Regions from separate parts of the Alteromonas sp. ABH4_457 genome, predicted to be linked through region 1. Evidence: predicted binding sites of a transcription regulator. Region 1 holds the regulator's gene; the other holds the start of a gene.
The links. The regulator sigma-54, encoded in region 1, starts transcription at its own class of promoters, with help from an activator protein. The targets are predictions, from matches to a motif close to GTTGGCACGNNNNTNGNNT.
Positions count from the first base shown of each region.

Region 1 (8,014 bases):
AACTGATGAAACGTTTCAACGGGTTTGCCTTTAAGCCTTCGCCGGCACTGCACACTCAGTGGTGTGCCGGCGCTATTCATCTTCGTTAAATCTGCCTGCAATTAGTGCCTCGACGGCATCCATTGCAGCTTCAGCATCCGGACCTTCAGAGATCACAGTAACCTGTTCCCCCTGATGACTTTCCATCATCATCAGTCCCAGCACACTATTGGCATTAGCCTGCTTATCGCCTTTTTGTAAAATAACTTCGGCATCGAACTGATTCGCCAGTTGCACTAACTGCGTTGCAGCTCTGGCATGCAGGCCCAGTTTATTAACAATAGTCAGAGATTTCTCTATGCGCATTATTTACTTTGCTCCCTGTGGCGGATCTGGACATCAGGATGAGATTCCCGGAAGTTTTTCGCCAGTGATTCCGCTACATAAACTGAACGGTGCTGTCCGCCGGTACATCCGATAGCGACAGTCACATAACTGCGGTTGTTCCGTTCAAGGTGTGGCAACCAGGTCGTGATGAGGTTCTGAATCTGCCAGATAAATTTGGTCACTATAGGCTGGGAACTGAGGAAAACCTGAACCGGTGTATCCAGGCCCGTCAGATGTTTTAAATCCGGCTCCCAGTGAGGGTTTGGCAGAAAACGGGCGTCAAATACATAGTCTGCATCTTTGGGAATACCGTGTTTAAAGCCGAATGATTCAAATACCAGAACAAGTCGTGAGCTTTTCTTACCGAGGATACGCTCGCGGATTAATTCTGCCAGCTGGTGGATGCTCAGAGAGTCGGTATCAATATTCAAATCCGCTCTTTCCGCTACAGGCGCCAGCAGTTCACGTTCTGTCTGGATGGCATCTGACAATGACTTATTCAGTTTGGCCAGCGGGTGTAACCGCCGGGTTTCGCTGAACCGGCGCACCAGCATATCGTCACTTGCGTCAATATATACGATGGTGACAGTCCATGACTCCGGCAGGTAGTCGAGAATTTCAACCAGCTCAGAAGGCTCTTTAGGCAAGTTTCTGACATCAATACTCACAGCTACCTGCTCGTATTCATCGGCGACAGTGTGTGTCAGGGCTGGTAACAGATTAACCGGAATATTATCGACGCAGTAGTACCCCAGATCCTCAAGGGCACGAAGTGCTACTGATTTTCCTGAACCGGAACGTCCGCTGATGATGATTAACTTCACGCCGTTTCTCCTGAAGTCACGTGTTGTCGGTGCGTATTACACTAAGTTACTGTAATGCGCGAATAATATCATCACTTGTCTGAGCTTTGCGGATAGTTTTTATGGTTTCTTTATCGCTGAGTTTTCCGGCAACCATGGCCAGAGTTTGTAAATGTCCTTCGGTTTGTTCCTGAGGGACAAGCAGAGTAAAGAAAATATCCACAGGTTTGTTGTCGATAGCATCAAAATCGATGGCGGGTGTGCTGGTAACTACGATGGCGATGACATTTTCCAGTCCGGCCAGGCGACCGTGGGGGAGGGCTATGCCGTTACCTATACCTGTGCTGCCCATTCGCTCACGGGCCAGCAGGCTACTTAACACGGTGGCTTCATCAACATCGGGGTTATTTTTAGCTGCAATCCCGCTGATGATTTCGAGAATGCGTTTTTTGCTATTGCACTGGACCGCACACTCGGTGCGGTCCAGGCTGACTATGGCTTGTATATCCATGAATTCAATTAGTGCTTTTTAAGCTTTTCCTTGTGTTTCAGGACCTGCCTGTCGAGCTTATCGACCATGCTGTCAATGGCAGCATACATGTCCTGATTTTCGGAAGAGGCGAAGACTTCCGCGCCGCTAAGATGAACCGTTGCTTCTGCTTTTTGGCTAAGCTTTTCAACATTTAAAATAACGTGCACATTTGATATGTGGTCAAAATGACGTTCCAGTTTGCTGAACTTAGTATCGACATAATTACGCAAAGAATCAGTGATCTCAATGTGATGACCAGAAAGGTTGATTTGCATATTTCGTCTTCCTTATTTTGAGCAGCCTTAAGTTAGATAAGGCTTTTGCGTTGGTTAGACGGCGGGATCGACAAGGATTCCCGGTACTTTGCTATTGTTCGCCGGGCAACCATAATGCCTTGATCGGCCAACAACGAAGCAATCTTGCTGTCACTCAGTGGCTTGCTTGGCTTTTCAGCGGCAACCAGCTTTTTAATCAGGGCGCGAATCGCTGTAGATGAACACTCACCACCTGATTCAGTGGCAACGTGGCTGGAGAAGAAATACTTCAACTCGAAAATACCACGGGGCGTGTGCATGTACTTCTGCGTTGTTACCCTGGAAATAGTAGATTCGTGCATATCTACCATTTCTGCGACATCATTCAGCACCATTGGTTTCATCATTTCAGGGCCATGCTCAAAAAAGCCCATCTGTTGCTGAACAATACAATTTGCTACTTTCAGCAGCGTATCGTTCCGGCTCTCAAGGCTCTTAATAAACCATTTTGCTTCCTGCATGTGAGAGCGGATAAATTGTGAATCACTGCTGTTTCTTGCTTTACGGCTCATTGCAGCATACTGCTGATTAACACTGAGCTTAGGCAGGCTGTCGGGGTTTAATTCTACAACCCAACGGCCATTTTTCTTCGCAACCGATACATCCGGAATGACATATTCGGGTTCTTTCGTAATTAATGCACTGCCCGGACGGGGATTAAGCGTTTGCAGCAAACGCATCGCTTCCCGTAACTGATCTTCTTTCAGGCGGGTTTTACGCATTAACGTACGGTAATCTTTACTGCCTAACAGATCGGAATGCTCTCTGAGCAGTAGTTTGGCTTCTTCCAGCCACGGTGTTTCCGGTGCAAATTGCGCCAGCTGAACTAACAAGCACTCCTGCGGTGTGCGGGAGCCGGAACCGAGAGGATCAAATAGCTGAATACGTTTAAGTACGCACTCAACCTCATCTTCTTCTACGGGCTCTTCCATATCTTCACTGTTTACGCTTTGCAGAATGTCGTCAACGGTAACCGTTAGATAGCCGGACTCATCAATGGAATCGATGATCGCCAGCGCGATGGCGCGGTCTGTGTCAGAAAAAGGTGTCAGACGCATTTGCCACAGCAGATGGTCCTGAATATTTTCGGTGGTTTCACCCTGAAAGATTTGTTCATCATCACCCCCGGAAGGGCCGGGCGCGGGGGCAGAAGACGCAGAAATGTACTCATCCCAGGTACTGTCGATGGGCAGCTCATCCGGTAAATCATTCTTTTCCAGTGCTTCACCGGTATCCATGCTGTCAGAAGATGAGGCTGTTGCAGACTCTTGCATGCTGTCATCATTGTCGATGTTATTTTTCTCAATTACATCGTTGTCGGAGCTGTCGTCGACTTCCAGCAAAGGATTAGAATCGAGAGCTTCCTGAATTTCTTGTTGTAAGTCCAGCGTAGACAACTGCAATAGCTTGATCGCCTGCTGAAGCTGAGGCGTCATTGTTAGTTGTTGGCTAAATTTTAACTGTAAAGATGGTTTCATCTACGTCTTATATAAACTCTAAAAAGGACATCCGGTTGTAGCGGTGTGAGTGCCGGTGGCGAAATCTCCGCTAAATGCTCATCCCGATATCTTAACTATAGCCTGAATTGCTCACCAAGGTATACATCACGAACTTTTTGATTACTTAATACCTGTTCTGCGGTGCCCTGAGCAATCAGTTCTCCATGACTGACGATATAGGCCTCTTCACACACATCAAGGGTTTCCCTGACATTGTGGTCGGTGATGAGGATACCGATACCTCTGTCCCGTAAGTGCTGAATGATCTTCTTTATATCATTAACCGAAATCGGGTCAACTCCGGCGAAGGGTTCATCGAGCAAAATAAATTGCGGATTGGCTGCCAGTGCGCGGGCAATTTCAACCCGGCGGCGTTCGCCACCCGACAAACTCATACCTGTACTATTACGTATATGGTTAATATTAAATTCATCAAGTAGTGCATCCGCTTCCTGTTCACGTTGATGACTTTTTAAGTCTTTACGCGTCTGTAATATCGCCATGATGTTTTCATGTACGGTCAGCTTGCGGAAAATGGATGCCTCCTGGGGTAAATAGCCAATTCCCCGGCGGGCACGTTCGTGCATTGGCTGGTGCGTCAGCTCCTGCTCATCAATGAGGATTTTGCCTTTGTCCAGTGGCACAAGACCGACAATCATGTAAAACGTTGTGGTTTTACCTGCACCGTTAGGACCCAGCAGACCTACTATCTGTCCGGTAGAAACCGATAAACTAACGTCACGGACGACCTGGCGTGATTTATACGACTTTGCCAGGTGAGTCGCACTCAGGGTTGCCATGTAACTCAGTTACCCTCGTTTTCGTTGCTGTCTGAAGTCTTGTTCTCTTCCTTCAGCTCTTTAACTGTGTCAGGACGGAAAACCGTGGTTACCCGGCCGTTGCTGTTACTTTCACCGCCGGTTGCCAGAAGTTGCTCTTTTGACATGTCATAGGTGATGCTATCTCCCTGGACCATGCTGGTATCTTGCTGGATTTTCGCATCACCTTGCAAGGAAATAAGTTGTTTGGCTACTTCGTAGCGAATTTCATTTGCGCTGGCTTTTACTTTTGCGCCGTCATCCAGCGTTTGAGAATAAGTGGCTGGTTTTCCGCGGGCAATAAAAACCTCTTTCCCTTCGCCTTCACTGGCGATGGCTTCAACTTCATCTGCGGCAATGATGAGTGAACCCTGGGTAATCTTCACATCGTCTTTAAAAACCGATTTCTTCTTTTTACCGTCAATAAACTGTGACTTAGCATCCACGGTAATAGGCTTTTCAAAATCACCGGAGCCGGCCATTGCCTCACCGGCAGCAGCAAGCAGCGCTATTGCTGCGAAAAGGCTAACTGCCCGGGGAATAAATTGTCTGCACATGATCAATTAACTCATATTGTTGGGTACGCAGGTTTGCATTGAAACCGTTACTTTTAATGATGGTCTGTACACCGCGTATATCTACCGGCTGGTCTGAAGTCATGGTTTTGTCATCCAGATTCACCTTAATAAAATTGGTTGTGATGGTCTGGATAAACTCTTCAGGGTTCAGGCTTTTTATCAGCACATTGTCTTCCAGCTGGATCAGGTCATCGTTGTAGAGTGTGCCTTCATCAGCGGTGACTTGCCATGGGGCCTCGTCATCATTCACATAGACAGTGTATTTGGGTTGGTCGAATAACACAAAGCCTAGTTGGTCGTAATGCTCCATAGAGGCGGCAAAGACTTCGTGGTTGAGTTTGCCTTCTTCGTTATACAGCGTAGTTGTCAAATTCTTTGCTTTATAGGCAGGGCGTAAAGCGTCTGCTCCGGCTTTTTTCGCCGGTGCTTGCTCTTCTGCCATCCAGACCGGAAGGTACATCAGCAGCGCCATAACAAACAGCGCAGAAATACTGATCCCTAAACGGTTCATACGCTGGCCCCGTGTATGGTGTCCAGCGTGCCGAGCGCCTGTAAAATCACATCACAGACTTCCCGTACTGCGCCGAATCCACCATTTTTTGTGGTGATCCAGTTCGCTTCGCGGGTGACGGCCGGATGGGCATCTTTCACCGCAATTTTTGTTTCGGCAAACCGGTACATGCCAAGATCCGGCATATCATCACCGATGGCTGCAACCTCTGATGGCGCCAGATTCAACTTTTCGCACAACTGAGCCATAGCCGTGGCTTTATCTTCCTGACCCTGAATAATGTGCTTCACATTCAAAGCGGTCATGCGATTCTTTACAATGGCCGAGTCGCGGCCGGTAATGACAGCAACGTCCACACCACTGTTTATTAATGCCTTAACGCCATAGCCATCGCGGGTGTGAAAGGCTTTTAACTCTTCACCATTGTTGCCAAGATAAATTCTGCCGTCAGAAAATACGCCGTCGATATCACAAACGAGCAGTTTCAGCCCTTTGAGTTTTTCAAACCGCTCTTCACTGATCACACCGTAAAAAGTGACTTCATGTCCCATCAGAGAACTCCTGCTTTAAGCAACATATGCATGTTGAATGCGCCCACGGGGTGATCATTTTCATCCACCACCATCAGCGCACTGATCTTGTGTTTTTCCATTAAATTTAACGCTTCCACTGCCAGTGTACCGGAGCGGGTAGTTTTCCCGCCGCGGGTCATAACATTGGCTACCGGAGTGGTATGAATGTCGGTTCTGGCGTCCAGAATTCGTCTCAGATCGCCGTCGGTAAAAATACCGCCGAGTTTGCCGCTGTCATCTGTAATACCTGTCATTCCCAGACCTTTAGAAGATATTTCCAGCAGAGCCTGTGAAATGGTCGCGGCAGACGATACAAGAGGAAGAGCGTCGCCGGTCAGCATGATATCGCCCACTTTGAGTAACAGTTTCCGGCCCAGACTGCCGCCCGGGTGAGAGAGGGCGAAATCATCTGAAGTAAATCCTTTAGCATCCAGCAGTGCAATGGCCAGCGCGTCACCCATTACCAGGGTTGCTGTAGTACTAGAGGTCGGTGCAAGCCCCAGCGAACAGGCTTCTTTTTCCACACTGACATTGAGTACCACATCGGCATGCTGGCCGAGGGTGCTTGATTCGCTATTCGTCATCGCGATGACAGGCACAGACAGCCGCTTGACCACGGGAAGCAGGTTCACCAGTTCGCCGGTTTCTCCGGAATTTGAAATGGCCAGCAATATGTCTGTCTGACTAAGCATGCCGAGATCGCCATGATTGGCTTCGCCAGGGTGCATGAAAAAGGCTGGTGTGCCTGTACTGGCAAGAGTCGCAGCAATTTTACGCCCGATGTGGCCGGATTTCCCCATGCCGCACACGACTACTTTGCCTTTGCATTCAGACAACAAGGTACAGGCTTGCTCAAATTTATTGTCCAGCCGGGATGCCAGCGCACTTACTGCGCTGGTTTCAATTTCTATGACCCGTCTGGCTGACGCGATATACGGTGAATTACTCATTTAACCAAATAACCAGAATTGATACGCCACAAAGCATAGTACAAAGATGCCACCTTCCAGGCGGCCTAACTGGCGTTTGCCGATAAAATTAAAGCTCAGGAAAAATAATAACACTGTGAGACCAAACATCACCCACATGTCTCTGTTATACACATTCTCGTCCAGTAGCCCGGGAGCAATGAGTCCCGGCATACCTAATACTGCCAGCAGATTAAAGATATTCGAGCCGATAACATTTCCCAGTGCCAGGTCACTTTCACCTTTCAGTACACCGGCCACACTGGCGGCCAGCTCCGGTAAGCTGGTGCCCAGCGCTATGATTGTCAGGCCGATCACCAGGTCGGACACACCGAAAAAATGGGCGATATCTACTGCCGCATTCACCATAAAATGGGCGCTGAGTGGCAGTAACACAATACCCACGCCAACCCACAACACTGCAGAACCGGTATTTACACCGTCAGGGATTTCTCCGTCGGTTTCTTTCACCAGCGGATCTTCCTTATCTACCTGTAACGATATCCAGGCCATACCTGCGAGTACAAATACAAACAGGCCGAGGAGAATCATGCCTTCCAGATGAGCCAGTTTGCCGTTATTAAGAAAGAACATGGCAAGCACGGTTACACCAAGCAGAACCGGGAATTCACGTTTTAATGTAGAGGAAGAGACGACGAGCGGTTTTACCAGGGCCGTGATACCCAGCACGAGGGCAACATTAGTAATATTTGAGCCCAGCGCATTACCTACCGCTGTGTTCATATTGCCATTTGAGGAGGCGATAGCCGATACAACAATTTCCGGTGCTGATGACCCCATAGCGACAATGGTTAAACCAATCATCATGGGGGAGATTCCGATATTTTTCGCCAGTGCGGAAGCGCCATAAACGAAGCGGTCGGCACTCCAGCTAAGTACAGCAAGACCCAGCAGGAAAATACAGATAGAAAGTATCACAAGTTACCATCGTCCTTTGTTTTTTCGGATTGTCGCAAAAAGTACAGCATTTGCATACGGTTTAGATAGAATACCTGCTAATACGGTTGCAACTGGTTATAAGTGCAACAGTTG
Region 1 is NZ_JBSWXN010000008.1:353,734-361,747, forward strand. It holds gene ACXAGR_RS21480 (substrate-binding periplasmic protein) at 1-19, opposite strand, end outside; gene ACXAGR_RS21485 (HPr family phosphocarrier protein) at 73-345, opposite strand; gene rapZ (RNase adapter RapZ) at 345-1,190, opposite strand; gene ptsN (PTS IIA-like nitrogen regulatory protein PtsN) at 1,237-1,680, opposite strand; gene hpf (ribosome hibernation promoting factor) at 1,689-1,976, opposite strand; gene ACXAGR_RS21505 (RNA polymerase factor sigma-54) at 2,009-3,493, opposite strand; gene lptB (LPS export ABC transporter ATP-binding protein) at 3,589-4,314, opposite strand; gene lptA (lipopolysaccharide transport periplasmic protein LptA) at 4,320-4,889, opposite strand; gene lptC (LPS export ABC transporter periplasmic protein LptC) at 4,858-5,421, opposite strand; gene kdsC (3-deoxy-manno-octulosonate-8-phosphatase KdsC) at 5,418-5,972, opposite strand; gene ACXAGR_RS21530 (KpsF/GutQ family sugar-phosphate isomerase) at 5,972-6,943, opposite strand; gene ACXAGR_RS21535 (calcium/sodium antiporter) at 6,944-7,900, opposite strand.

Region 2 (8,014 bases), on a different contig from region 1:
GAAATCGTCGGGTTTGACGGGTTTCACGTTTTCCATACTGAGGGGATTGAATATGTCCGGATTATCTTTGGCCAGTGCGGCTCTTTTGGCCTTTTTCGCAAGGCTGTCCTGTGCGTCGTGATTGAATACTTTGTCGTCTGTAGTTATCCGTTGTACATCGCCCATCTCTTCCATGAAAGAACGTAAATCATCATCGTCGAACTGGTGGTGCATGGCTGACCTCGAACACAAAGAATATGTCGCTTAACGCTATGGCGTCCCTAGCTGGAATCGAACCAACATCTAAGCCTTAGGAGGGCCTTGTTTTATCCATTAAACTATAGGGACATCCGGTCCTGAACTGCCGGAGAACCGCTATTATAGCTATCCTGAATGGAAGTTGAACCCGCAATTCTCTGATTTACTGTGTTTTCTATCGTCTGGCTACAAAATCATTGGGCTGGATATTGGCAAGAATTCCTCCGTCAACCGCTTCAACCGTGGCGCTGTCAACGGATGCGCTGGTTACCCGCACTTTCACGGGATAAAGGTTATATTGCAAAAATGTCATGCCCTGCGGATCGCGCACCTGGCTGGTTTTATAGACGGTGAGTTCGTCACCGGGTTGAATACCATGGCTGCGGCCAATGGATACCTGCAAGACATCGCCTCTGACGGCCAGTACCCGGCCGGTAGCTGGCTGACAGGTGAGCATATCATCAATGTCTTCTACCACGCCGGTGAACAACCGGTTGACGGCTTTGCCGTATTCACTTTGCCAGAACCGGTAGCTGCTGACATCAATCTGTGAGAACTGATCGAATTCCCACACGGCTTCGGTAGCATAATTTTTCTGCATGAGTACGGCACCGTTCATACCGTCTACCAGAGAAACATCGAGGGAGAACTGACGCAATGCATCATCATCCTTCCAGAATGCCAGTGAAGAGTGGGCGGGACGCAACATACTCAAATCTGTGATGGTTGCTGCCAGAATGTATTGTGAGCGGCTCTGTCGGGCCAGGTCAGGTGCCTGAGCCAGCACATTAGCGCGGTTCCATCTGACAGTGTAGGGCACTATCTGAGCCAGTGAAGTTAATTCAGAGCGGGCTTTAAATAATTGCTGGAGGTGTCTCGGTGCCTGTTCGGACAAATCGTGGATTTGTCCGTCCTGTGCCTGCGTCCGGTGTTCGATAGGAAACCAGGTGGTGACCAGAGTCTTTTGAAAGTCAGCAGCACTGCATGAGGCGGTTTGCGGGAAAATGTCTGCCCGAATGGTTACTGTCACATAATCGCTGTGCCATTTCTCATCAATAAGCTCAAGGTTGTTCACTTCTCCGCTGGCACTGATTTGAAGCCTGTCTTCCTGCAACAGTCCGTTGGTCAGCATCTGAACACTTTGCACAGAAGCGCCGGCAAAAATCATTGCCTGTCTGATCGCCTCTTCGGTGGCCTTTGCTTTGGCGGCAATTTTATCTCCGCCCTGGATGAGTGCCTGTCCTCTGGCTTCATACCAGGCGGCAGAAGTTTGCCACGACAGTAATAAAAATAGCCCTGTAAGAAACAGTTTAATCCCCGCTGGCCGGAGCAAATTGTCAATTCGAGTCATCTTTATCACCGCAATCATATTTAAAATGAAGCAGAACCGCTGGCAAAGCAGCGTTTCCGGCTTTATGTGCAAAGACAAGAGCAAAAAACGTTCCTGAAATTGCGTCTGAAAAATGGCGCAGAACATCAGGGCACGGTTATTGCTGGAAACGGGTAACAGAAAAAATCTGCTGTGGATGCAGAACAATGGTGTTCAGCGACATTCAGCAAACTGATTAAGAACTACAGGTGGGTTATGCAATCTATTATCCTGCGATCAGCAAGAGCGACAGGCGTCAGTCTGGTATTACTGCTGGGTGGTTGCTCAGGGCTTATTGATAAGCATGTTGAGTGGGAAGTGGTGGAGCCGGAAAGTTACCCCGTGCTGACAGCGATAGGATATGCACCGGTTGCGCAGCAAATGGGTCAGACGGAAAATGACCGCTCCCTGATGGCAATGAAAGCATCAAAGCTGGATGCCTACCGCGAACTGGCTGAGCAGGTATACGGTCAGCGACTGAATGGTTCTCAGTCGGTGGCGAACATGGTGATGCAGGATTCACAATTAAAAGCATCTGTTGAAGGCGTGATCCGCGGCGCGAGGGTGATAAAAAGTTATCCGGTGGGCGAGGATACTTACGCTACTGAGTTAGAGCTGGACATGCGTAAGGTGTACGATATTTACCTGACAACCGCTAAGCCTAAAAGGATTAGAGACGTTACTTATTACTGAGCCGGTTTACTGGCTCCGGTCTTCTGCAAAAAGCAAAAAAGCCCGTTTTCACGGGCTTTTTGGTACTTGTCACTGTTATCAGGCGCTCACGCCTCTGCCTAGTCCGGAGCCTTTCGGCTTTCCGCTTTTATCGTAGGTCAGAGATTCTTTGGCGCGGACTTCCAGCATTAAATTACGCAGGTGGGTCAACCTGAGCTGACCCTGTTCAACGGCTTTTTGATTAACTGATGTACGGTACTGACACTCTTCGAGAAGCTTTTTGGCCTGGGCAATCAAGGCGGTAACATCGTCTGGCGCTGTTTTTTCCGCTGTAAGTGCAGTGTATTGCTTACTGATAGCAATATCACTTTGCTGAATGGTATCGAGGGTTTGCTCTTTATCCTTGAGCAGATTCATCAATGCCTCAGCATCCCGGGAGCTGATCAGGTGCAATTCCTGTTCAAGCAAAGTCGCCAGATGCGTTAAGTTTGCGATCTGTTGCTCCAGTGCCTGTTCCAGTGACTGCGACATAAATTACTCTCTACGATTTAATGCCAAAAACCTGCGCTTCTAACCGTGCGATTTTCTGCGCCAGGGAATCCGGGTCGATTTTATACTCACCACTTTGAATGGCTTTCTTCAGTTTGTCGACCTTTTCCTGATTGACCGGCGCCTCAGTGCCTTTCTTCTGTACCTGACTTAACTGCTGGGCAGACTGAGTCAGTGAGACAGAGTCCTGGCGCGGAGCCGTAGTCTGTGTATTTTTCGCCGCAGCTTCCTGTTGCTGCGCCGTTTGTGTCTGTGCCTGCTGATTATTCAGCTTTGCATTGTCAATGGGCGCCTTAGGGGTTCCATTGTTAACATTGTTGATTGCCATAAATTTTTTCCACTACCAATAACACCTCATACACGTTATCGGCCTGAACTGGCGCATCTTTAACCTTTTTTCAGTGTTTTTTACTGTTTGAGGCTATAAATTCACAACCACTGTTTGCGTGCTGGCAACTTCAGCGATAAGCGTCTTTTTCGACGATGCGTTAACTACCTGAATACTATCGCCTATTACCCCGTCCTGTCTAGCGATGCCGGCCGTTTTCACCTGCATTCCCGCGGCCTGAGCACGGATGGTGATGCGATCACCTTTACAGACAAAGCATAGCATATTTGCCTGTACAGGCTGGCCGTCACGGACCCGTCTTTTCATTCTCGCGCCGATAAGCTCCTTTTGCGACATATAACTGGTGTGCCGTAACTGGTTAATGTCTACTTCAGCCAGCTTCAGGTTTGCTGATGTCAGCACTGTGCCAGGACTGATAAGACCGGAGGTCACCACCACCGTGCGGGTCCGCGCAACCCGTGCGTTGGTAAACAGATACCAGTCATTGTTGCCGCAACTCACTCTTACTGAAATATAGGACTGGGTGAGGGCGCTGCTGTCTGCGTGATACTGAAAAGGCGTATGGCAGGCTGGGATCTGAATGCGGTCATCAACTGGCACAATACTTACCTGAATATTATCGTCGCCGTGAGCGTCCCCAATAGCGCTTAACAGATAAGCCTGAGCTTCCTGCTGAATTTTTTCCCGCATCTGCGCTGAAGATTGGGCAAATGCCGGAATACTGGCTATGTTTAGCATCATCAGCAACATAACCATCAGCGGCCTGCTTAAAGATTTCTGCAATAATTTCGATAACTTTTTCTGCATGATGACTTTTTTCGTGTTCAGTTCATTGTATTTTGACTATGATTAAAAGCAGAACCCTTAGATTCGTAATGGTTAAAGTGTCACTTTTTTGGCGATTCTGTTTTTAAACATTAAGTGATATGGTGAAACGCAATGTTCGTGCCCAATTTAAATTAGAGGTGATGTATGTCAGGCATTCTTGATTCCGTTAACCAGCGCACGCAGTTAGTGGGGCAGAATAGGCTGGAGCTACTGTTGTTCAGACTCAACGGCCGTCAGCGCTTTGGTATTAACGTGTTCAAAGTGCGGGAGGTACTGCAGTGCCCGCCATTGACAGCAATGCCTAAATTGAATTCACTGGTACGGGGAATTGCGCATATCCGCGGGCAAACCATTTCTGTCATCGACCTGAGCATGGCAACAGGCGGCAGACGGATTGAAAACCTCGAAACAGCGTTTATCGTTATTGCAGAGTACAACCGCTCAGTACAGGGCTTTCTGGTTGGCGCGGTTGAACGCATTATCAATACGAACTGGGATGCCATTATGCCACCGCCGCAGGGGACGGGTCGCGCCAGTTATCTTACTGCCGTTACGGAAGTGGATAAAGAGCTGGTGGAAATTCTGGACGTAGAAAAAATTCTTAACGAAATTTCTCCCCTCAAAGCCGAGGTTAGTAAAGATGTTATCGCCGGGCTGGATACCACTGCTCAGGAAGATAAGATTATATTCATTGCCGATGACTCTTCAGTTGCCCGCAGTCAGGTGAAAAAAGCGCTGACGGCACTGGGACTGAAAATGGAGCTGGCTAAGAATGGCCTGGAAGCATTGAACCGTCTCAAAGAGATTGCTGCTGAAACCGGCGACGTTACAGATAAAGTGGGCGTACTGGTTTCCGATATAGAAATGCCGGAAATGGACGGATACACACTGACGGCTGAAATTAAAAACACCCCCGAATTGCAGAAATTAAAAGTGGTTCTTCACACGTCATTAAGCGGGGTATTCAATCAGGCGATGGTGCAAAAAGTCGGTGCCGATGATTTCATTGCAAAATTCCATCCTGATGAACTTGCTACTGCTGTAGGTAAATGGTTGTCTAATTGATTGACGAGGCCAGGGAAGCTTGAAAAATAAAGAAGTGTCTGCCGACAGTTACCGTCAATTCGGAACTTTTCTGCAGCAACAGTGTGGCATTTCATTAGGCGACAACAAGCAATATCTTGTCCGTAGCCGCTTGTCGTCTTTGATGTACGAATACGACTACGACAGCCTGGACGGACTGATTGCAGCTGTGGTACGGGGTGGAAACCGTAATTTGTTGCAATCCGTTCTGGATGCCATGACCACCAATGAAACTCTCTGGTTTCGTGATAATTATCCCTACGAGTTACTTATTAATAATATCTTGCCGCAGTACGCCAGTGAAAATCGCCGGTTGCGGATCTGGAGTGCTGCCTGTTCCTCAGGACAGGAGCCGTACTCCATCGCTATGTCAGTACTGGAATTTCAGCGGCAAAAACCCGGCGCTTTAAGAGCAGGTGTGGAAATTACCGGCACAGATTTGTCGTCGGCCATGCTGGAGAAGTGTAACAAAGGTGTGTATGACGAACTTTCTCTGGCCCGCGGGTTATCGGCAGAACGCCGTCAACGCTATTTCTCTCCCAACAGTGAGGGGATGGTTCAGGTCAATGAGGAAGTACGCAGAATGGTTTCTTTTAAAAGCCTGAATCTGCTGCACAGTTATACGGCCCTGGGTCGCTTTGACATCGTATTTTGCCGTAATGTACTGATCTATTTTCCGGCAGATGTGAAACAAAAGATACTGCAACAAATTGCCGCCCAGATGCAGCCCGGGGGGATTTTGTTCCTCGGCGCTTCCGAATCTATTGGTGAAGCCGGATCTCACTTTACCATGGTGAAGTGCCATCCCGGCCTTTACTATCAAAGAAATAAATAATCTCCTGACGCCCCGCCCGGGGCGTCAAAAAATACTTGGCACTTCATTTGCAAAGTTTTCAACAATAAGAAAACGACGATTCATACTCTGAGTCTCTTTTTAATTCGATGTTGTTGAAATCTTTGCCTGTGGAGTGTTTTACATGGCCATCAACCTAGACAATCTGACCGGTTTCCATAAAAAAGCGCTGGATATCAGAGAGCAGAAGATGGAAGTGATTGCCGGTAATCTGGCAAACGCAAACACCCCCGGCTACAAAGCCCGCGATATAGACTTTAAGCAAGCCATGGAAAGCGCCCGCAGTGAACAGCGCCAGGGTTCTTTGCAACGCACTCATGAAAATCATATTGGTGGCGGTCTCAATATCAACAGCTTCGACATCGATTATCGAATCCCAAATCAGCCCGACACCGGGGACGGCAACACCGTTGAAGTGCAGGCTGAAAGAAATGCCTTTCTGGATAACGGAATGAGATACCAGGCAACCCTGCAATTTCTCGAAGGAAAACTGAAAGGTATGAAGAAGGCCTTAAGTGGAGGGCAAAGTTAATGAGCCTGTTTAATGTCATGTCCATTTCCGGTACCGGTATGGAAGCAGAAAGTGTTCGTCTGAACACCACCGCCAGTAACATTGCTAATGCTAACAGTGTCAGCAGCAGTTACGAAGAAACCTACAAGGCACGCTACCCGGTTTTTGCCGCAGAACTTGCCAGAGCATCTGATGAACAGAGCAAAGGCGTGGGTGTTGAGGTTAAAGGTATAGTGGAAAGCGATGCACCTCTGCAAATTGAGTATGCACCGAATAACCCCATGGCTGATGAAAACGGTTATATCTACAAGCCCAACGTCAACATTGTCGAAGAAATGGCAAATATGATGTCTGCTTCGAAAGGCTATGAAACAAACGTTCAGGTTGCTGACACAACCAAACGTATTTTCCGTCAGGTACTGCAGCTTGGTCGCGGTCAGTAATAGCGCTGAGCAGAGGGTATTTTCGTGAGTACTATTTCAAATACGACCGGCTTAAATTCAGAGCTCTACTGGCAGGAAGAAGGTGTAGCTGTTGCCGATGGCAGCGAACAGCGCCTGACCCAGGAAGACTTCTTCTCACTGCTTACCGAGCAGCTGGCGAATCAGGATCCAACCAAACCGGTGGATAACGATCAGATGGTTGCCCAGATGACATCTTTTACGATGGCAGACGGGATCTCCCAGTTGAATGAAAAGTTCGAATCCTTTGCCGCGTCTATGACCTCCAACCAGGCATTGCAGGCTTCCAGTCTGATTGGTCAGCAGGTGCTGGTAGAAGGTAATGTAGGCTATATGGCAGAAGAAGGTGCCGGCTTCAGTGGCGTACTGGTTAACGAACAGACCGTTCAGGATCTGAAGATCACCATCGAGAATCAATATGGTGAAATTGTTAAGACCATTGATGCGGGAACGCAGGCGGCAGGAAATATCCAGTTTAACTGGGACGGAACAGACACAAACGGCAATCCTATGCCGGCCGGAGAATATGTGGTTAATGCTAACGGCACCGTCGACAATGAAGGAACATCTGTTCCTACTGCTATTAACCGGCAGGTAGGCAGTGTCAGCATGACTGGCAGCAGTCAGGGCATTATTTTGAATTTGGCGGGTGATGTGAGTATCAATCTCAGCGACGTCATCCAGATAGGCAGTTAACAGGAGAAAGAGTTATGTCTTTTAATATTGCACTTAGTGGCGTTGCAGCCGCGCAGAAAGATCTCGACGTAACCGCCAATAACATCGCGAACGTCAACACGGTGGGCTTTAAAGAGTCCCGCGCAGAATTTGGTGATGTCTATGCATCGTCATTGCTGGCAGGCGGTAAAACAAAAGTCGGTGACGGTGTTTTGACACAAGATGTGGCACAGCAGTTTTCTCAGGGTAGTTTACAGTTTACTAATACTTCTCTGGATCTTGCGATCACAGGTAACGGCTTCTTTGCCACGGTGCCTGAAATCACATCACGGGACTTCTCATTTACCCGTGCCGGACAGTTCAAGCTGGATGAAGATAACTTCGTGGTTAACAGTAACGGTGACAACTTATTAGGGTTTCCCGTAAA
Region 2 is NZ_JBSWXN010000005.1:195,564-203,577, forward strand. It holds gene smrA (DNA endonuclease SmrA) at 1-213, opposite strand, end outside; tRNA gene ACXAGR_RS13620 (tRNA-Arg) at 253-327, opposite strand; gene ACXAGR_RS13625 (flagellar assembly protein T N-terminal domain-containing protein) at 413-1,588, opposite strand; gene ACXAGR_RS13630 (LPP20 family lipoprotein) at 1,823-2,299, shown strand; gene flgN (flagellar export chaperone FlgN) at 2,378-2,809, opposite strand; gene flgM (flagellar biosynthesis anti-sigma factor FlgM) at 2,820-3,155, opposite strand; gene flgA (flagellar basal body P-ring formation chaperone FlgA) at 3,249-3,983, opposite strand; gene ACXAGR_RS13650 (chemotaxis protein CheV) at 4,149-5,069, shown strand; gene ACXAGR_RS13655 (CheR family methyltransferase) at 5,089-5,922, shown strand; gene flgB (flagellar basal body rod protein FlgB) at 6,065-6,472, shown strand; gene flgC (flagellar basal body rod protein FlgC) at 6,472-6,894, shown strand; gene ACXAGR_RS13670 (flagellar hook assembly protein FlgD) at 6,919-7,608, shown strand; gene flgE (flagellar hook protein FlgE) at 7,623-8,014, shown strand, end outside.
Region 2: a site for sigma-54 is predicted at 4,111-4,129, ahead of flgA (flagellar basal body P-ring formation chaperone FlgA). Genes of this name have one in related genera too.